3 regions of the Paenibacillus sp. FSL W8-0187 genome follow, and region 1 is predicted to be linked to each of the others. Evidence: predicted binding sites of a transcription regulator. Region 1 holds the regulator's gene; each other region holds the start of a gene.
The links. The regulator Rex, encoded in region 1, represses fermentation and respiration genes when NADH is low (regulators of the CRP and FNR family bind a similar motif). The targets are predictions, from matches to a motif close to TTGTGAAATATTTCACAA.
Positions count from the first base shown of each region.

Region 2: the regulator Rex is predicted to act here: its motif matches at 2,558-2,575, upstream of hcp (hydroxylamine reductase).
Region 3: the regulator Rex is predicted to act here: its motif matches at 2,888-2,905, upstream of adhE (bifunctional acetaldehyde-CoA/alcohol dehydrogenase).

Region 1 covers NZ_CP150206.1:2,707,790-2,714,874, reverse strand. The annotation lists gene MKY48_RS12180 (3-hydroxyacyl-CoA dehydrogenase NAD-binding domain-containing protein) at 1-39, opposite strand, end outside; gene MKY48_RS12175 (AAA family ATPase) at 174-1,676, opposite strand; gene MKY48_RS12170 (hypothetical protein) at 1,669-2,202, opposite strand; gene MKY48_RS12165 (DUF5590 domain-containing protein) at 2,460-2,978, opposite strand; gene MKY48_RS12160 (amidohydrolase) at 3,009-4,310, opposite strand; gene MKY48_RS12155 (redox-sensing transcriptional repressor Rex) at 4,285-4,950, opposite strand; gene dinG (ATP-dependent DNA helicase DinG) at 5,023-7,085, opposite strand, start outside.
Region 2 covers NZ_CP150206.1:1,248,948-1,256,032, forward strand. The annotation lists gene MKY48_RS05485 (MFS transporter) at 1-545, shown strand, start outside; gene hcp (hydroxylamine reductase) at 744-2,429, opposite strand; gene MKY48_RS05495 (2-oxoacid:acceptor oxidoreductase family protein) at 2,637-3,659, shown strand; gene MKY48_RS05500 (thiamine pyrophosphate-dependent enzyme) at 3,656-5,953, shown strand; gene MKY48_RS05505 (helix-turn-helix domain-containing protein) at 6,175-7,085, shown strand, end outside.
Region 3 covers NZ_CP150206.1:2,536,674-2,543,758, forward strand. The annotation lists gene MKY48_RS11225 (IS110 family transposase) at 1-562, opposite strand, end outside; gene MKY48_RS11230 (transposase) at 1,140-1,565, shown strand; gene MKY48_RS11235 (asparagine synthase) at 1,727-1,885, opposite strand; gene MKY48_RS11240 (Crp/Fnr family transcriptional regulator) at 1,974-2,702, opposite strand; gene adhE (bifunctional acetaldehyde-CoA/alcohol dehydrogenase) at 2,979-5,588, shown strand; gene pflB (formate C-acetyltransferase) at 5,908-7,085, shown strand, end outside.

The DNA of each region.
Region 1 (7,085 bases):
AGTCCCGCCGCCTACAACGCCGATTTTTTTGAAGTACATGGTTTCTACTCCACCCTTTCCTTATCTCTATACTTTATTGTACCCCATTTGTCGAAAAATACATTTTCAGAGCACAAAGTATAATAATATCTTAGCACGACAAAAAAGTAAAAAAAAATAACCAGCATAACAATTTATGCTGGTAAAAGCGCGTTTTCACGAAATTGACAACGAAATTGTTCCCCAGAGAGGATTTCTTCCTTTAAAAGGATATCAAGAGAATTGTCGAATATTGGCCGTTTTTGTCCCAAGAGATTCTTAGTGCGGTTCATTAACTCTTCCAAAATCACATTATTCTCTTTCATTAACTCTTCAGTTGTTACCATATTCATGTTAACAATGCCCAGCGACGTCAAACCCGACTTCATCATCGTCTCCACGATGTTCAGCGATTGCTCAAAGTCATTGCTTGAACCTGTGCTTCGACCCCCGTAAAAGATCTCTTCGGCGGCCGCACCGCCAAGCGCGATCATAATTTGCTCTTCCAGGAAGGATTTTGTGTACAGATATTGTTCCTCCTGCGGGTTATGACGAACATAACCAAGTGCCTTACCACGCGGGCTGAGGGCAACTTGTTTCACACTGCCGGGACGCACCAGCTCTGCCATGATAGCATGTCCCAATTCATGGATGGCAACGCGCTTCTTCTCTTCCAAATTCGATTCGCGATCAGAACGCTCACCCATCATGACCTTGTCAATCGCCATGGACAAGTGACGCTGATGGATAAACTGCTCATTCTCACGCATCGTATAAATGGCCGCTTCATTCATGACGCTCTCAAGCTGTGCACCCGAGAAGCCGTAAGCTTCCTCGGCGATTTTCTCCAAGTCAACATCTTCATGCAGCGGCTTATTACCAGCATGCAGATTCAAGATATGAGTGCGTCCCTTCTTATCCGGAAGATCTACTTGAATATGACGGTCGAATCGGCCTGGACGCAGCAGTGCGCTATCCAGCATTTCTTTCCGGTTTGTTGCGGCGATAACCAGAATGCGAGGAGTATCCTGTGAATAGATGCCATCCATCTCGGTTAGCAGCTGATTCAGTGTCTGGTCATACTCGCGCTGCTGGCCGCCTTCGCGTTTACCGCCAATGACATCGATCTCATCGATGAAGATGATGGCGTTTTGTTTGTTTTCTTTTGTCGCACGATTCCGGGCATCCTTAAACAAATCCCGGATGCGCCCCGCACCAACACCGACGTACATCTCAACAAATTCACTGCCGGATGCAGCAACAAAGATCGAATCCGTATAATGGGCAGCGGCTTTCGCCATCAACGTCTTCCCTGTTCCCGGAGGCCCGGTTAGGAGAATGCCCTTCAATGGACGAATGCCAAATTTCTTAATGTCTTCATGACGAATCAGAAAATCCAATGCTTCTCGCAGTTCTTGTTTAGCATTATCCTGCCCGCCGATTTCTTCGAAAGTCAGCTTGGCAGGTCCGCTCTTTTTCCGCTTGCGCTCATTCCCTGCGCCTACAGCAATACCGCCTTTCATTTTAGCGATAAACAACAAGCCGCCTACAAGTCCTGCAGCGATGAGCAAGGGCACGATGTTCACACCGGCAAATACAAGGAATACCAGTAATACGGGAATAAAGCCTAACATGATTTCTTTAGCTAATTTAGGCATGATTCCACACCTCCATGCTGCCAGGCTGACGCGGCAAGATTATAAATTTACCAGACTTGCCGTCTGACAAGCTGACATAGACATTGGTGTCATCGATGGTTGCTTTTGCTTTCAAATTCGGCGACTGGGCAGCAAGCTGCTCGAGCGATGATTGAATATCAGTATACTGCTTATTATCCATTGCTTCGGCGACTGAGAGCATGGCCTTCTCCCACCATTGATCCAGTGCTTCCGAGGAATGGTCCTCCACCTGGATTTTCAATTCCCGCTTGCCAATCACAGACTTGCCTTCCTTCTTAATATGCTGAACCAAACCTTGTAAATTTGTATCTGGAGCCAAATCAAGATTCAAAGTAACGGTATTCTGTTTAATATCTATATGAGAATCCTTCACGCCGTCATATTGCGACACAACATTTGCCAGCGGATTTTGCAAAGCCATCTGCCGATACAGAAACCATCCGCCAAAGAGAACCGATGCTGAGATCACGACAGTCAGCATGATAGGTACAATGCGTAGTTTCATGAAGTTCCTCCTTCATTTCCTATATGAAATTTTGTCTATCATTCTGTAACACAATAATACATATAACAACGATATATTGCGATGCATGTATTTTATATGCTCGTTTTGTACAAGTACGAGTATATCACATCTTATATACTTTTTCATGCATGTCTGTGAAAATATTTAGAACAGTTTTTCCATATTTTTTCTGAATGCGCTTACATGTTGGAGAAAAAGAGAGGCACCCTATAAAGGGCGCCTCTCTTACTGCATTTTTATTGATTTGGAAGAATAATGTCATTCCCGATGGTGTTACCATCTTGAAAACGATAAAACCGATAGCCGCGCTGACCGTTGTGTTCATACTGCAGCTGCCATGCATACTCACCCTCATACATTCCAGGCAGCAGCCGCTTAATTTCAACGCCAGGCAATTCGTTATAGATCTGATCCCGCATCTGGGCTTCTGACATTCCCGTTTTCAATAAAACGGACTGGACAGCGTCAGCACCTTCAACAGGTACGTTGTCATCCGTAAATTTCACCCATACCATACGATCTTGATTGTCTTGATCTTTCCCGCTTACCACCCAATAGTTATTATCCTCGCCCCACACCGATTTATAGGTCTTCCCGGATGTAACCAATTGGCCATGCTGCTTCGCGGCAACAATTGCCATTCTTTCTTCATTCCAAGTATCTTTCATAACATATGAATAATAGAGCTGTAAACCAAGCAGCAACAGCAGCACGCTGGACACACTCAGCAATATCCACTTCGTTTTTTTCTTCAAATCCGTCTCCTCGCTCCCCTTGATTATTCCCTAGAGGGTTGTAAGACGCTCAAATGCACGCTGCGCTTCCCGGCGGATACGTTCCTCATCAAGAGTAAGACTCGCGCCATTCTTCACTACCTGCTTGCCGTCAACCCATACATGCTCTACATCCTTCGCACTGGCTGAGTAGATAGCGTGTGAAATATAATCGGTCCGTGGAAGGAAGTGCGCTTGATCCGTGTTCAGTGCGATCATATCTGCTTTCATTCCTACCGCAAGTGTGCCGATATCGTTGAGGAAGGCTGACTTGGCTCCATACTCTGTACCCATGCGAAGCGCTTCGGATGCAGGAATTGCGGTTGGATCCCCGCTTACCCCTTTATGGATCAATGCCGCCAGACGCATCTCTTCAAACATATCCAGATTATTATTGCTCGCAGGTCCATCGGTACCCAGCGACACCGTTACGCCGGCTTTCAGCAGTGCAGGCACGCGAGCGATGCCGCTGGCAAGCTTCAAATTGCTGCCTGGATTATGCGACACCATAACTTGATGCTTGGCCAGGATTTCGATTTCTTCATCGGTCAGATGGACGGCATGCGCAAGCAGCGTTGGCCGGGAGAACATGCCAAGCTTCTCCAAATGGGCAACAGGGCGAAGTCCGTAGTCTTTTACATTCTGAGCTACTTCCGTTTCCGTTTCGGACATATGCGTATGCAAAGGCAGATTCAAATCATGGGATGCCTGAACGAATTTTTCGATGAAATCCGGCGGGCACGTATAAGGTGCATGCGGTGAAATCATCGTCGTAATTCTCCCGTCAGCCTTGCCATGCCAGTCTTTCGCGAATGCCACCGCCTCATCCAGCTTCTGCTGCTGCACCTCAGGCGGACACAATCCGATGACGCCGCGCATTAGGACGCCGCGCATTCCTGAGTCCTGCACAACCTTGGCAACCTGATCCATATGATCATACATATCCACAAATGTCGTGGTTCCGCCTTTGATCATCTCCAGCACGGAGAGTGCGGTTCCCCAGTATACATCGTCGGCCGTGAATTTGGCTTCCATAGGCCACATTTTTTCCTGAAGCCATACCTGCAGTGCCAGATCGTCGCCATAACCGCGGAGCAGCGACATCGCCGCATGTCCGTGCGTGTTCACCAACCCAGGTAGGAAAAATAGATGAGTTCCATCGATAACTTCTATTCCCTCTTGGACGGTTGGCTCTTCTTCACCCAGATAGGTTATCCGGTCATTCTCCACAACCATATATCCGCGTAGCACGGATCTTCCTTCCTCTAGTACCGCAAACGTTCCGTTCTTAACCATCCACTTCGTTGTCGTCATGTGCTGCATCCTCCTTGCCGTTATCCAAATAATAGGCCAAACTCTGCAAATCCGTAGTGAAATCAGCCGTATGAATCCGGATATGGGATGGGGCTTTCAGGATGGTTGGCGCAAAATTCAGGATAGCCTCGATGCCTGCGGCGATAAGCTGATTGGCTACATTCTGCGCTTCAAAATCCGGAACGGTGATTATCCCGATACGAATGCCGTACTCATGAACCGTCTTCTCCAGTTCCTCCATCGGCTGTACAACCAAATTGTTAATTTTCATACCAACTTTGGGAGAATACGAATCGAAAACCGCCACAATCTTCATATTGTCCTTCAGAAATGCATTGTAATTCGATAATGCATGTCCAAGATTACCGGCCCCAATCAATGCGACATTGATCTTCTGGTCCAGCTTTAGAATCTGGCGAATTTTCTCGATCAGATAAGATACGTCATATCCGATCCCTTTCCGTCCAAAATCACCGAAATACGCTAGGTCCTTACGAATTTGAGCAGGATTGAGGTCCAGTTTTTGTCCCAGTTCCTGGGAGGAAACCGTGGAGACCTCCCTTTTCTGAAGCTCATTCAAATAGCGCAAGTATACAGGTAATCTGCGGACCACGGCTTCCGAAATTTTTTCCGATTTCATTCATGCTCCCCCTAATAATAGGTTAATAACTACATTTTTTTGTGACAGATCATTTCGTTCATTGTTTCACTTTTATTCAGCTTGGTTCTCTATGCCTGCCTCTTCCTGCAGCCATTCCGAAATTCGGGGAACGATCCCCTCTGTCGGCATATGCTCCATCTTCGGCCCCGGCAAAGAATATAAGAAATATTTCCCGTAATAGGATTCAATGACCCGGGTATCGTAGACAATGACAATCCCCTTATCTTGCGCGGTCCGCACCAGTCGGCCAAATCCCTGTTTGAAGCGAATGACCGCTTGCGGAACCGAAAGTTTCATGAACGGGTTCTTATTCTGCTGCTGCAGCAATTCGCTCTTGGCTTCGACCAAGGGATGATTCGGCGGCTGGAACGGCAGCCGGACGATCGCAAGGCAAGTGAGCGCCTCCCCGGGTATGTCTACCCCTTCCCAGAAGGAGCTCGTACCCAGCAGGACCGAAGCACTGCTATCCTGGAATCTCCGGATTAACTTGGTACGGCTGGTTCCGTCCATCCCTTGTCCCAGTACCGTAATATCGCTGGATGCCAGCGCCTCCTTCAACGGCTCGTGAACCTGACGCAGCATGCGGTACGAAGTGAACAGCACAAGCATGCGGCCATGCGTAGCGATTGCCGTATCGGCCAATGATTGCACAAGTGTATTCACAAAGAGTGCATCCCCGACCGAGCCCTTCACGCTCGGAAAATCGCGCGGCACGACAAGGAGGGCCTGCTCCCTGTAATTAAACGGGGACGGCAGCAGAACCGTGTTCAAGTTGCCGCTATCTGCCGCTTCCTGAAGACCCAAGTTCTCGATCATGAACTGAAACGATTTATCCACCGACAAGGTCGCCGATGTCAGGATCACGCTTTGTTTCTTGTCAAAAAACAATTCCTTCAAGTGGGTGCTAACATCGACAGGCACTGCATAAAGCTGCAGCGATTTGCCGCGGAAATTCCCGTTAGCCTCCATCCAGTATACCGTGCCTTCATCATTCAGAGCCATGAAGGACCTCAGGTCCTCGCGGTGTGCGGCCAGGTCCTTAAACAGACCCGATAGGTCTGTTAACAAACTGTCCGCGCTGTAATCGTCCAGATCTTCCTTCATCTCGGCGATCAGCTTGTCACCCTTGCGAACGACATCGCCCAGCGTCACATGAATTTGATGCTCCAACTCGGCCAGCGAATCCCAATCCTTCGGCTTCTTCAGAGGCGATAAGCGAAGCGAGAATTGACCGGCATCCCCCGGAGTCGCGTCTCCGCGTTCCGGAAGTAGTCCGAACAATTGATCGCTGAGCCGGTCCCAATTCTCTTTTGCGGTGATCAGATCCGGATAAATCCGGTCTATGATGGAGGACCACTCGACAGCCTTCTCATGCGACGATGCTTGCAGCAGCTGGCGAAGAGCCGGAAGCTGACCGCTGCGGCTGTCTTTGTACATACGAGTCAACGTATGGACCACCGAAAAATATTTCATCTGCAAGCCAAGGTGCTTGCCAGCGACGTCCTCCAGATGATGCGCTTCATCAATGACGAGACGCTCATAACTCGGAAGCAGCTGATGATTCGCTTTTACGTCAGTGAACAGCTTCGAATGGTTCGTAATGACAACATCCGCGATGCCCGCTTCATGTTTGGCCCTGTGATAGTAGCATTTGCGGAACCATGGGCAGGCACGGCCAAGGCAGGAATCCGAATCACTGGAGATCGTCTCCCAGAAATCCCCTCCGCGACCGCCAAAGTTCAGTTCTTCATCATCCCCGTTCTCCGTCTGGGTCAGCCAGACCAGCATCTGCGCCGCGGTGATCACATCTTCCTTCGGGGAATGAAAATCTCTTCTATTTATTTTATGTTCAAATTTTCTCAAACACAAATAATGGCCTCTTCCCTTGAAAATAGCCGCTTTAAAAGGAAAAGGAACAACCTGGGTGAGCAGGGGAATATCCCGGTCACGCAGCTGTTCTTGAAGGTTGATTGTATGCGTGCTCACCATAACCTTCTGTTCCTGCTTCACGCTTTGATAAATCGACGGCAGCAAATACCCGAGGGATTTGCCTGTTCCCGTGCCGGCTTCGATCAATAAATGTTTATTGTCATCGAGGGCCTGCATCACTTCCT
Region 2 (7,085 bases), 1.5 Mb from region 1:
TCCTGTTGCTCATTGTTTTCGCCATGACCTTTGGTTTAACGCATTTTGAAGCGATTTTCCCGCTTTTTGTCGTACAAGTCTACGGATTCACAACGCGTCAAATTTCTATACTGCTTACCGTATGTTCGCTCATCGGCACGTTGAATCAATTGTTGTTCACTGACCGGATCACACGACGATTCGGAGAAAAACGGATCATCGTTGCCATGTTGTTGTTATCGGCAGTATCCCTTGTATTCTTATTATTCTCAGGCCATTTTTACTATGTCATGGTAGTCACGATGTTGTTCTTTACGTTCAATAATATATTGCGCCCCACGATCAATACGCTGCTATCCAGAGTGGCCGGGGATGAACAGGGATTTGTTGCAGGGATGAATAACGCTTATACAAGTCTCGGTACGATATTTGGACCGATGCTGGCAGGTATTTTGTTTGAAGTCCACTTTAACTTGCCCTATCTGTTTGGTGGATTCGTACTGCTAGTGAGCAGCATTTTCACGGGAAGTCGATTGAGAAATATAATATCTTTTCAACGCGGCTGATGTGACTAATCCTCCACAAAAACAAGAACAGTTGTCTTTGGAGGACAGACGCGTTGGCAAAAAGCGGATTTTAAACATGGCAGATAGGATGAAGTTAAAGCATCCCATTTTGCAGTTTTTTTATGAACTACGGCTCAGTACGCTATGAAAATTACTGAATTTTAATAAAAAGAATGCCCCGGTGAGGGCATTCTTTTTTTAGGCACCAAGGAACATGTTCATGTCATCTTCCACATTGGTGATGCCGCCGATACCGAAGTTTTCCACGAGGACTTTGGCAACGTTAGGCGACAGGAATGCAGGGAGCGTAGGGCCCAGATGAATATTTTTAACGCCAAGATATAGCAGGGCAAGCAGCACGATCACCGCTTTTTGCTCATACCAGGCAATGTTATAGGCAATCGGCAAATCATTAATATCCTCAAGGCCGAATACTTCCTTCAGCTTCAATGCAATCACGACGAGGGAGTAAGAATCATTGCATTGACCAGCGTCCAGGACCCGCGGAATACCGCCGATTTCGCCTAGATCCAGTTTATTGTATTTGTATTTGGCACAGCCTGCAGTCAGGATGACTGTGTCTTTCGGAAGTTCAGCCGCAAAATCGGTGTAATAATTGCGGGATTTCATCCGTCCGTCGCAGCCGGCCATGACGAAGAAGCGGCGGATCGCCCCGGATTTCACGGCATCGACGACTTGATCGGCCACGTTCATCACAGCGGCATGAGCGAAACCGCCGATGATCTCACCCGTTTCAAGTTCCGTTGGAGCTGGGCATCCTTTCGCTTGCTCGATCAGTGTGGAGAAGTCTTTGGGAGTACCGTCTTTTCCTTCTGGAATATGGCGGACACCCGGAAACCCAGTGTTGCCTGTTGTATATATACGGTCCTTATAACTGTCTTTCGGCGGAACGATACAGTTGGTCGTCATTAATATCGGTCCGTTAAAGGCTGCGAATTCGCTATTCTGCTTCCACCAGGCATTCCCGTAATTGCCTACAAAATGCTCATATTTCTTGAATGCCGGATAATAGTGGGCAGGCAGCATTTCACTGTGCGTGTACACGTCCACGCCTGTTCCTTCCGTCTGCTTCAGCAGCTCCTCCAAATCCTTCAGATCATGGCCGCTGATGAGAATGCCGGGCCGGTTTCTTACCCCGATATTTACCTTCGTAATTTCAGGATTTCCGTAAACGGAAGTGTTCGCTTCATCAAGCATCGCCATGGCGTTTACGCCGTATTTACCGGTTTCCATCGTCAAAGCTACCAGATCCTGCACTTCAAGGCTGTCGTCAAGCGTGGCGGCAAGTGCACGGCGCATAAAACGGTTTATTTCGTTATCATCCTTCTCCAGATGAAGCGCGTGGTACATATAAGCAGCCATCCCCTTCAAGCCGTAAGTAATCAATTCGCGCAGCGAGCGGATGTCTTCATTCTTGGTCGAGAGGACACCAACCGTACGTGCCTTTTCATCAAAAGCAGCTTCGTTATCCGCTTGCCAGACGGCAGCATCAGGGAGATTGGCGGTTCCCTCCGGATATTGTTCGTTATAATAGGTGCGCACCTCTCCGCGGAGCTCTATCGCTTCCCGGATTTTTTCCACAAAAACCTCGCGGTCAAAGTTGGCGTTCGTAATTGTTGCAAACAAGGAGTCCATAATAAACAGCGATACGCGCTGTTCAAGCACCTCCGGCAGCTGGACATCCAGACTGAGAAAAGAGATACCTTTCAGCAGATAAATCAGTAAATCTTGCAGGTTTGCCACATCATGCGGTTTGCCGCATACTCCGACAATGGTGCAGCCTGTTCCTTTGGATGCTTCCTGACATTGAAAGCAGAACATGGACGGCTGATGCTGTAAGGTCTCTTGGGCGTTGTTATTCATTATTTCTCCTCCAATTTCGTGATTATTAGTCGTAAGGTCAGTAAATGATTGCCTCGCAATTGGACTGTTGAAGACAGTATACTTCGCTCCCACAACCGACATAGTGATTGCAATCACAATTTTTTAAGTAGTGAGTTTAATCACAAACCCGGTCCGTTTCTTCTTTTAAACTGGAATTAATGAACTAAGAAGAAATGAGGAGAGAACATGTCGATTTTACCTCAAGAGAATGAACTGGGATTTTTCGAGATCCGTCTCGAATCCATCGGCGGGCTTGGCGCCAATCTGGCCGGAAAAATGCTGGCCGAAGCCGGGGTTACCGGCTCCGGACTTAACGGTTCGAATTTTTCCAGCTATGGTTCGGAGAAAAAAGGGTCGCCAGTGAAGAGTTTCGTAAGGTTCTGCGATTCCGAGGTGGAAATCCGCGATCACAGTCCCATTGAGCAGCCGCATGTCGTCGGCGTATTTCATGAAGCATTGTATAAGACGATCGATGTCATAAGCGGATTACAGCCTGATGGAACGGTGCTTGTGAATACGGCGCGAGACCTTTCCGAAGTGGCCGTGGATCTGAACATGACGCAGGGAACGCTGGCCGTAGTTGATGCGCTGAAAATTTCCGTTGAGGAAAAAACCAAAGTGAATACGGCAATGCTGGGGGCTTTGTTCCGGATTTGCAGCTTCCTAAACCCGGACGATATGCGGCAGGTGATCCGCACAACATTTGAGAAAAAGCTGCCCCACCTCGTGGAAGCGAATTTGCGGACCTTTGACAGAGGATATAACGAAGTCCAGTTCCTTTCCTTGGGAGATGGCTCAGAGCTTATAGACCCAATCGCTTTCGCAAGACCGCAGCCGATCCTTGGATATGACACGCAGGAGCTGGGCGGGATTCTGAACGTTACGGCGAACAGTGTTCTGAAGGATCTTAGCGGCTCCCGGCAGGGATATTTGCCAGAGTACAAGATAGAGGACTGCATTCACTGTGCCGCCTGCGATACGGTATGTCCGGATTTCTGCATCGTGTGGGAGAAGAAACCGGATAAGCGCGGGAATATGCAGATGTTTATGAAAGGTATCGATTATCAGTATTGCAAAGGCTGCCTGAAGTGTATCGAAGCTTGTCCGACCACCGCTTTGGCTGCCATGTTAGAAGAGCCGCATTATGCGGAGCAGCACCGTGTGCCGCAATCATTTCCCTATTTAACTGCGGAGGGAGTCAGATCATGAATATGCAAATTCAAGAAACAACGGAGAACAAGCTGGCGGCCGCTCAAACGGCAGTCTTCGAATCGGGCAACGAAATGGCTGCCATGGCGGCTGCCCAGATTAACTATCACATTATGGGTTATTTTCCGATTACACCTTCTACGGAAATTGCCCAATATCTTGACATGATGCGTACACGCGGCGAACATGACATCAAGCTGATTCCAGCTGACGGCGAACATGGCTCGGCGGGGATTTGCTACGGTGCGGCCGCAGCCGGAGCACGGGTATTCAATGCTACCAGTGCGAATGGTTTCCTGTATATGATCGAACAGCTTCCTGTGCAGGCGGGCACACGTTTCCCGATGGTCATGAATTTGGTGACGCGTGCAGTCAGCGGACCGCTGGATATTCGCGGTGACCATTCGGATCTTTACTACGGTCTGAATACCGGCTGGGTGATTTTGACGGCCCGTTCACCGCAGGCAGTTTATGACATGAATATCATGGCGCTGCGAATCGCTGAACATGAAGACGTACGCCTGCCGGTCATTGTAGCTTATGACGGATTTTTCACATCGCACCAGAAACGCCGGGTACAAATATTTACGAACCGGGAAACTGTTCAGGAGTTTGTAGGGGAAAAGGCGCCTGAATATCCACATGTGCTGGACGAGAACAACCCGATCGTTGTTGGGGCTTATATGAACGGCGACGATTTGATGAATAACCACTTCCAACAGTCAAACGCCATGTACCGTGCGGGCGAGGTGTTCGAGGAAGTGGCAGAGGAATACGCAGCTTTATCCGGAAGATCCTATTCGCCGCTTGATCTGTATCGCATGGAAGATGCAGAGGTGGCTTTATTCCTGCTCAATTCGGCGGCCGAATCCTCCAAAGACGTCGTGGATCGGCTGCGGGCGAAAGGAATTAAAGCGGGCATAATCAGCCCGAATATTCTCCGGCCGTTCCCGGCAAGAGAAATCCGCGAGGCGTTGACACGTGTCAAAGCGCTACTGGTTGGCGAACGTGCCGATTCTTACGGTGCGCACGGGGCCAATCTGACCCATGAGGTCAAAGCGGCCCTGCAGGAAATCCGTGGTCCGCAGCCTATTGTGCTGTCCCGCATATTTGGTCTTGGCGGGAAAGACTATTACGCGGATGACGCAGAAGCTTTTTTTGCCTTGACGATCGAGGCCATGGAGCTCGGTTATGCCAAAATGCCGTTTGATTATTACGGTCAAACACGGGGAGATGAGCAGCAAAGGCTGCAGCCAGTCATTGCCCCGATGAATGGAGACAGCTTTAAATCTGGCCTGATTACCGTAAAGGTAGATGAAGAGACAAGCAAACTATCCGTTAAAGTGCCGCCGATGCGGGCGCTTGCCGCGAAACCGAAACGGTTTGCTTCCGGTCACGGAGCCTGCCCGGGCTGCGGTATTTTCCCGGCGCTGGAGCTCTTTTTCAAAGGGATTGAAGGCAATGTCGTTACTTTATTCCATACCGGCTGCGCTTATATCACAACAACGGGTTATCCATATAACTCGCATAAGCAGAGCTTCATTCATAATTTGTTCCAGAACGGACCGGCTACTTTATCCGGCACGGTAGAAGCGTTCCTTGAGAAGAAACGTCGCGGGGAAATCGAGGTTCCTGAGGACTTCACTTTTGTGATGGTGACCGGCGACGGCGGCATGGACATCGGGATGGGTTCGGCCATCGGGACGGCGCTGCGGGGCCATAATCTGATCATTCTGGAATATGATAATGAAGGCTATATGAACACCGGTGCACAGCTTTCGTATTCTACACCATTAGGACACATGACCAGTACGTCGGGTGTCGGCAAACAGCAGCAGGGCAAAGCGTTCCATCACAAAGATACAGTGCAAATGATGGCGGCGGCACATATTCCGTACGTATTCACGGGGACAGAAGCATTTCCGCAGGATCTTGTGAAAAAGGCGGCAAAAGCGCAGTGGTACGCCCAGAATGTAGGTACCGTCTACGGCAAGCTGCTGATCACATGCCCGCTGAACTGGAAATCGAGCGACAAGGATGGGGAGAACATCGTCCGCGCGGCCGTGAATTCAAACTTCTTCCCACTGTATGAAGTAGAGCAGGGAGAAACGAATATTACGTACGATCCTGAAGCGAAGAAAAAACAGGTGCCGCTCAGCGACTGGCTGAAATATATGGGCAAATCAAGACATCTGCTCAAGGAAGAAAACAAAGAAATGCTTGGCGAATTTGAAAAAGAAGTGGAGCGGCGCTGGTCGATTCTGAAAGCGAAACACGAGAACCCGCTGCTATAAAATATTCAATTCAGCATACTAGGATTTACAGCAACCGGAGCGGGCATTGTCCCGCTTCTTTTTTTGTTTATAAATTATGATTAGGGGCCTTGACCGGATGTGCGGAACGCAATTTGAGTCTAGCCTCATCGAGCAAATGGCTATGGAGAACTATAACCTAAGAGGTGCTTTTTAAGTTATAATAATTAAAAATTCATGAAAAAACGGTGGGAGGGTTGATCATGCAGAGATCCTGGTACAAGCGTCTATTGCTCTCCTATATGCCCATTTTTGTTATTGTGATTACCTTTATATTTTTTGTTTTCTTTCAGCTGTTCAGCGAACAGAGCCGCCGGGAGGCGCTTAACGCCAATAAATCGCTTTCCTTGCAAGCGATGCGTATGGTGGACACCTCTCTGAAGGTGATCGACAATATGATCGTTCTTGAGAGCATCAATAGCAAGGCTTTGAACGATTTTTTTGAATCTTCTGCCGTGAGCGATCCATATATTAATATCCAAGCTGTTAAGAAGCTCAAGGAGATCATTAATTATTATCCCTTGATCGATTCGATTTATCTGGTGAGGAATTCGGACGACTATGTGCTCAGCGATGCCACGAATGGATACATAAGTACATATCCGGACCATGAATTTATCGAGCAATATCAAGTATCGAAAACGCCGAAATGGACAGGCGCTAGAAATTTTGAACAATTTACAATGAAAGGCGGCAAACAGGTGGTCAGCCTGGTCAGAGGATCGCCTTATATGAAAAACGATTTTGGCATGATCGTCGTCAATGTGAGCGCGGAATCTTTGAACAAGCTTACCCAAGAGATGCTGGATTCCAAGATGAGCTTCATTCAGGCCCAGGATGCTTCCGGAAATCATCTGTTCGGCACCTCGATGGATCGTCCGCCATCCCAAGTCAATTCCCAGTATGTATCAAGCTATACGAATTGGAAATATGGCAGCGGTTTGTTGAACAATAGTTTTGTAAGCGCTATCTCTTATTTGTATAACCTTTGGTTTATCATCGGTCTTGGCATGATTGCCATCGGCTTCCTATGGATGATTTATGTTTCCAGGCGCAACTCCAAGCCCATTGAGGCAATCGCCGCCCGATTCAGCAGCTATTCGCTTCCGGTGGT
Region 3 (7,085 bases), 170 kb from region 1:
GAACCAAACGTTGAGAAGCGGACTCGAATGGAATACGTCCTAACCATAACCGGTATTTAGCCGTCCAACGGCGAAGTGGCTCTTTAGGTGCAATCTGATGACGAAGGAGAAACTTCCCGATCCGCTGCCGGATTCGAGCTCGATCTTCCTTAACATCTTCACGCATTCGTACCAAATCACGAAGCGCTTCTTCCTCTGGAGTAGGTACATGCACACGTGTTAATTCACCTGCTCGAAGTAATTGTGCCAGACGCATCGAATCCCTACGATCCGTTTTTACCCGTTCTCCTGGACGACTAGGCATAAGTGATGGGGCGATAACAATGCAGTCATATCCATGTGCAGTTAGCAAACGAACTAAAGGATATCCTGTTGGACCTGCCTCGTAACAAACGCTTAATTCATTGGGTTGGCCTAACTTCCTCAATACTTTCAAGATGTGATACTCGGTATGAGGAATCGTGCCCAAATACCGAGCGCCTTCTCTTCCTGGATCAGCTACAGATACAGCAATATTTTCCTTCGACACGTCTAAGCCTACGTATTTTATGGTATCCTTCATAGTACAGACTCTCCTTTGCAATTTAGCTCTGATTTTGGTTTTGGTTTAGCTTCTACTACACCATTATTCCCAAAATTAACCTAAGATGTTGCAATTACGGGGAGTCTGTCTCGTTCATGATAACTGTTGCCCCCAAATTTCTTGAAATGGTACTAGGCAAGGATGAAATTCGGGGACAAAGGCGACCGCTCTCGCTTGTCCGGAATCGTTTCGTCCTCTCCGCTACGTTGTGCGAAAACATACTCTAGACATACGAAAAGAAACCGTTTCTTGGTAAAATGGAAGTGCGACCCACCATCTACGAAAGGAACAATTTCTTTGTACATTCAATATACCATGGACCAACTTTATCTGCCAATGGACTTGGTGGATGACATTCCTCCTTATCATCTTGTTCGCATCGTCAATGAATCGGTCAACCGAAGTGGCAACAAGATATCAGCAAGCTAGACAACTGGCAGTACGACGAAGCAGAAGATACATGGACGTGTGCGGCTGGGCGAAAGCTGCGGTTTCGCTATGAAAGCAAGGAAACGGATGGTAAGGGATATGAAATACGGAAGGACACTATCGAAGCGTGAGCTGCGAAGGGTGTTCATGCAAAGCTACTTGCACGAAAGCTCAAGGGAACCGGGAAATCAGCGTAAGTCTCAGGTATCTTCGTTACAAGCAGCAAGTGAGAGAGAAACTTCGAAGTGAGGAAGGCTATGCGTTGTCGGTGCGGCGAATGGTCGAACCGGAGAGTGTGTTTGGGCAGTTGAAGAATAACCGGGGATTCTGGCGATTTCTGCTTCGAGGACTGACGAAAGTGAGCCTAGAGGTCGGATGCCTTTCGCTTGCCATAATCTGCTCAAGCAAGAGGCAACGGACCGAAAAGCAAGAAATGGCGGTGCAAGGAGATAACATCCTGAGCACCGCCATTTCTTTATTTGACACATTTTTTAATCGGACGAACCGTCCGTCAAGTGAGCAAACCTACTTATGGAGACAGCTCCTTCTTTAACGATATACGAACGAGATGTTTTGGAGGCTTTACCTCCAAGCCAAGCAGATGAAGTGGAACCTAATGAGTAAACAAAGAAATCGTTCCATTGGTAAATGGTGAGTTGTCCTTCCATTTACCAAGAAACGGTTTCTTTTTGTGTACCTTGTCTTCCAAATCCTTTACCGATGTTCCACCAGGTCAATCGCACCAAGCACAATATGAGCCAGTCCGAAGCCGAGAATACCGGTTGCGGCAAGTTTATACTTGCTGCCAAGCAGAGCGGCACCCGAAGCAGAAACCACAGTTCCAAGAACAGCAGGAATCAATCCTTCACGCATGCTGAGCACTCCCTTTAATTTGGTTTGGAAAGACAAGGTTTATTGTAAGCAGATGACTGTATATTATGCACAGAAGGGAGAAGGCCGATTAAATCCGGCAGATTTCGTTCGGACACAGCTCGCAATGGCAGATTTCCTGCAGCATCGGAAGATCTTTAATGACAATCATTCCGCCGGCATATTCGATGGCATCTTTTTTGCGTAAGTCACTCAGCATCCGGTTCACGCTTTCGCGGGTGGCCCCAATCATGTTCGATAGATCGGTGTGGGTAATCTTCTTGTTGATGAGAATGGTATCATCCGCTTGATGCTGTCCGTAGGTGTTGCTCAGACGGATCAGTGTCGATGTTAAAGCACCGGGCTTACCGTACATCATGAGATCCCGGAATTTGGTCTGGGTGATGCGGTGGTGTATGCCCATCCACTTCATAAAATCAATGGCGAAGTCGCAATGCTGACAGATCAGCAGCTCCAGATCCTTGTGCTCGATGACACCGACAACACTATCCTCCAGCACCTCTGCCGAGAAACTGTGATTGTTGCTGAAGAATGGATCGGCTTGCCCGACCATGTCTCCTGGATGGTACATATATAGAATGAGCTCTTTGCCTTCATCAGTCGATTTGGTTAATTTAATTCTTCCTTGTTTAACGTAGTACAGCTTGTCGGCAAAGTCGCCTTCCCAGAACAAATGGGATCCTTCAGGGAGTACCCTTTCCTTCATGCTGACCAGCAGACGGTTGCGGTTTTGTTCCGAGAAGCACTGCGTGTTCCCTAAGTTTTCGATTTCCATTACATGGTCTACAGTAGTATTCATGTTGGTATCCCCTAACATCCTAAAATTTGATCTGTTTAATCTTTAAATACATTATAACGTGAAAACATTCACTTTTGGGGGAGAATAAGAAGGAAATCGTGGCAAATTTTCAAACTTTGTGATCTCTTTCACTTAAAAGGAGGGAAAGACAGGCATAAATTACACAGAAAAGAAAAATATTTATATTGTGAAATATTTCACATGAATTTAGAGAAGGCTGTGTTACGATCAAAGCGTAGACGAGAAAGAAACATGAACCATGGGAGGATGAGAGATATGGCTGTGAGCAAAGGAACGGTTGAAGTTAAAGGACAAACAGCATCGGAGTACATTCAAGGGCTGATTGACAAGGCGAATCGAGCCAAAGAAAAGTTTATGGAATTGAATCAGGAGCAGGTCGACGGGATTGTACAGGCGATGGCCATGGCAGGCCTTGAGAAGCACATGCAGCTGGCGAAGATGGCGGTTGAGGAAACGGGACGCGGCGTGTACGAAGACAAGATTATCAAGAACCTGTTCGCCACAGAGTATATCCACAACAGCATCAAGTACGACAAAACGGTGGGTATTATTGAAGATAACGCCTATGACAGCTTTCAAAAAATAGCAGAGCCGATTGGGATTATCATGGGGATAACACCGGTAACCAATCCGACCTCCACAACGATATTCAAGGCGCTGATCTCCATTAAAACAAGAAACCCGATCATCTTCGGATTCCATCCTTCCGCACAGGCATGCAGCCGGGAAGCCGCGCTGATACTGCGGGATGCCGCCGTGAAACAAGGTGCTCCTGCCGATTGCATCCAGTGGATCGAAGCTCCTTCCATGGATAAAACCAATGCACTCATGAATCATCCTGACGTCGCCTGCATTCTGGCCACGGGCGGTTCGGCAATGGTCAAAGCGGCATACAGCTGCGGCAAGCCGGCCCTCGGCGTAGGACCAGGTAACGTGCCTTGCTTTATAGAGAAGAGCGCGGATCTGGATCAAGCAGTGAACGATTTGATTTTATCGAAGACCTTTGATAACGGCATGATCTGCGCTTCGGAGCAGGCTGTCATTATCGAAGAGCCTATCTATCATACAGTGAAGAAAAAAATGATTGCCAGCGGCTGTTATTTCGTCAACAAGGAAGAGCTGGCGAAACTGACTGCGCATGCGATGGTATCGGAGAAATGTGCGGTTAATCCGTCCATTGTCGGAAAGCCGGCAGCTAAGATTGCCGAGGCTTGCGGTTTCGAGGTACCGGAAAGCACCAAGATCCTGATTGCCGAGCTGGAAGGGGTCGGTCCGGCTTACCCGCTGTCCGCCGAGAAACTGAGTCCGGTTCTGGCCTGTTATAAGGTGAAGGATGCCGAGGAAGGCATAACACGCGCTGAAGAGATGGTTGCTTTTGGCGGCATGGGCCACTCGTCGGTGATCCACTCGCACAATGAGGACATTATTATGAAATTCTCGGATCGGATGAAAACCTGCCGCATCCTGGTGAACCAGCCTTCTTCGCAAGGCGGTATCGGGGATATCTACAACACGAACCTGCCATCGCTGACGCTGGGTTGCGGCTCGTATGGACGTAATTCCACTTCGTCGAACGTGACGGCTGTCAATCTAATCAACGTGAAAAGGGTGAACCGCAGAACCGTGAATATGCAGTGGTTTAAAGTACCGGACAAAATTTACTTTGAAAAAGGCTCCACGCAGTATCTTGCGAAAATGCCGGAAATCACCCGTGTTGCGATCGTTACCGACCCCATGATGGTGAAGCTGGGTTATGTGGAGCGGGTAGAGCATTATCTGCGTCAGCGCAGAGTGCCAGTGGCCATCGAGGTCTTCTCGGAGGTCGAGCCGGATCCTTCAACAACGACAGTAGAACGCGGAACGGAGATGCTTGCTAGGTTCCAGCCGGACTGCATTATCGCCCTCGGCGGCGGATCGCCAATGGATGCAGCGAAAGCGATGTGGCTGTTCTATGAATACCCGGATACGGACTTTAACAATCTGAAGCAAAAATTTATGGATATCCGCAAGCGGGTCTATAAATATCCGAAGCTTGGACGGAAAGCGAAATTCGTTGCCATTCCAACAACGTCGGGAACCGGCTCGGAAGTGACTTCGTTTGCCGTCATCACGGACAAAGGGCTGGGGAATACCAAGTACCCGCTGGCTGATTATGAGCTGACACCGGATGTGGCGATTATCGATCCGGAATTTGTATACACGCTGCCTAAAACAGCGGTAGCTGATACCGGTATGGACGTTCTGACACATGCTATTGAAGCCTACGTATCGGTGATGGCCAGCGATTATACGGATGGGCTTGCCATCAAAGCCATACAACTGGTGTTCCAATATCTTGAGCAGTCGGCGCTTACCGGTGACAAACTCGCCCGCGAGAAAATGCATAATGCTTCGACGCTTGCCGGCATGGCTTTTGCGAATGCGTTCCTTGGCATCAACCACAGTCTTGCGCATAAGTGGGGCGGCCAGTATCATACGGCACACGGACGCACCAATGCGATCCTGATGCCTCACGTCATTCGTTACAACGCCAAGAAGCCAACAAAATTCGCGGCATGGCCTAAATATACCCACTTTGTGGCTGATGAGAGATATGCTGAAATCGCACGGATTCTCGGGCTGCCGGCAAGAACAACGGAAGAGGGCGTAAACAGTCTGATTGGCGCGATCCGGGAGCTGAACAGCAAGCTCGGTATCGAAGAGTCGTTCCAGCAGCTTGGCATCGATCCTAAAGATTTCGAGAAGAATGTTGAGCATTTGGCGGACCGGGCTTTTGAAGACCAGTGCACAACGAGCAATCCGAAGCTGCCGCTGGTGACAGAGCTCGCAGAAGTTTACCGCAACGCATTCTACGGTCGGTTCTAAATAGGATAGGCTCTGAATGCCGATCATGAAGATCCGGGAATATGTTGAGGTAAGTGATGCAAGACTAGACTCGGAGTGATAAAAATCACGGGAAAAGATAACTTTGTGATTAATATCACAGATGCGAGGGATCAACAGGACTACAATAAAGGTGTAGCAAGAAGCTGAATCTCAGGTCTTTGATAAAGAAGCTTGAAGGTACAAGGCGGGGTAGTGGCATCATTGATCGTGAAAATAATCACATTTAAAGATCTGAGATAGATCAAGGTGTGGCCTCGCCTGTCCTTGCAAGCCCCAGCAAATCTAGGAGGGATTCAATATGTCGGTGATTGAAAAAGAAACAGGCTGGAAAGGTTTTAAATCAGGTAAATGGACCAAGCAAATTGACGTTAATGATTTTATTGCAGAGAACATTACTCCCTATTATGGCTCTGATGAATTTTTGGCAGGACCCACGGATAACACCAAAGCATTGTGGGATATCGTATCGGATTTAACCAAGAGAGAACGGGACAACGGCGGGGTACTGGACGTGGATGTCCATACACCTTCAACCATCACTTCTCATCAACCTGGCTATTTGGATAAGGATAAAGAACAGATTGTCGGCGTTCAGACCGATGAGCCGTTCAAGCGTTCGATCCAGCCTTTTGGCGGGATCCGGATGATGATTGATGCGTGCAACGCATACGGCTTTGAAATGCCGCAGGCCGTTGTAGATATCTTTAACGGCATACGCAAAACGCATAACCAAGGCGTGTTTGATGCCTATACTCCAGAGATGAGAGCAGCGCGCAAGGCCGGAATTATTACGGGACTTCCCGATGCGTACGGTCGCGGACGTATCATTGGTGACTATCGCAGAATATCGCTATACGGTGTAGATGCTCTTATTCAGGACAAATTGAGAGAACTCGGTGAGCTTGAAGTGGATGCTATGGATGAGCCGGTTATCCGTTTGCGGGAAGAATTGTCTGAGCAAATGCGGGCCCTCAAGGAACTGAAGGAAATGGCGGGTATGCACGGTTTTGACATTTCCAAACCTGCAAATACGGCGAAGGAAGCATTCCAATGGTTGTATTTCGGTTATTTGGCCGCGATCAAGGAGCAGAACGGTGCTGCGATGTCGCTTGGCCGGGTATCTTCTTTCCTTGATATTTATATTCAACGGGATCTGGCTGAAGGCAAGCTAACGGAAGAAACAGCTCAGGAACTGGTCGACCATTTCGTTATGAAACTTCGGATCGTGAAATTCCTACGTACGCCGGATTATAACGAGCTGTTCAGCGGGGATCCAACGTGGGTAACGGAATCCATCGGCGGCATGTCGATAAACGGTGAGACGAGAGTGACCAAGAACAGCTTCCGTTTCCTGCATACCTTGTATAATTTGGGACCTGCTCCAGAACCGAACTTGACGGTGTTATGGTCGGAGAAGCTGCCGGAAGCCTTCAAAAAATATTGTTCGAAAGTTTCCATCGAAACCAGCTCGATTCA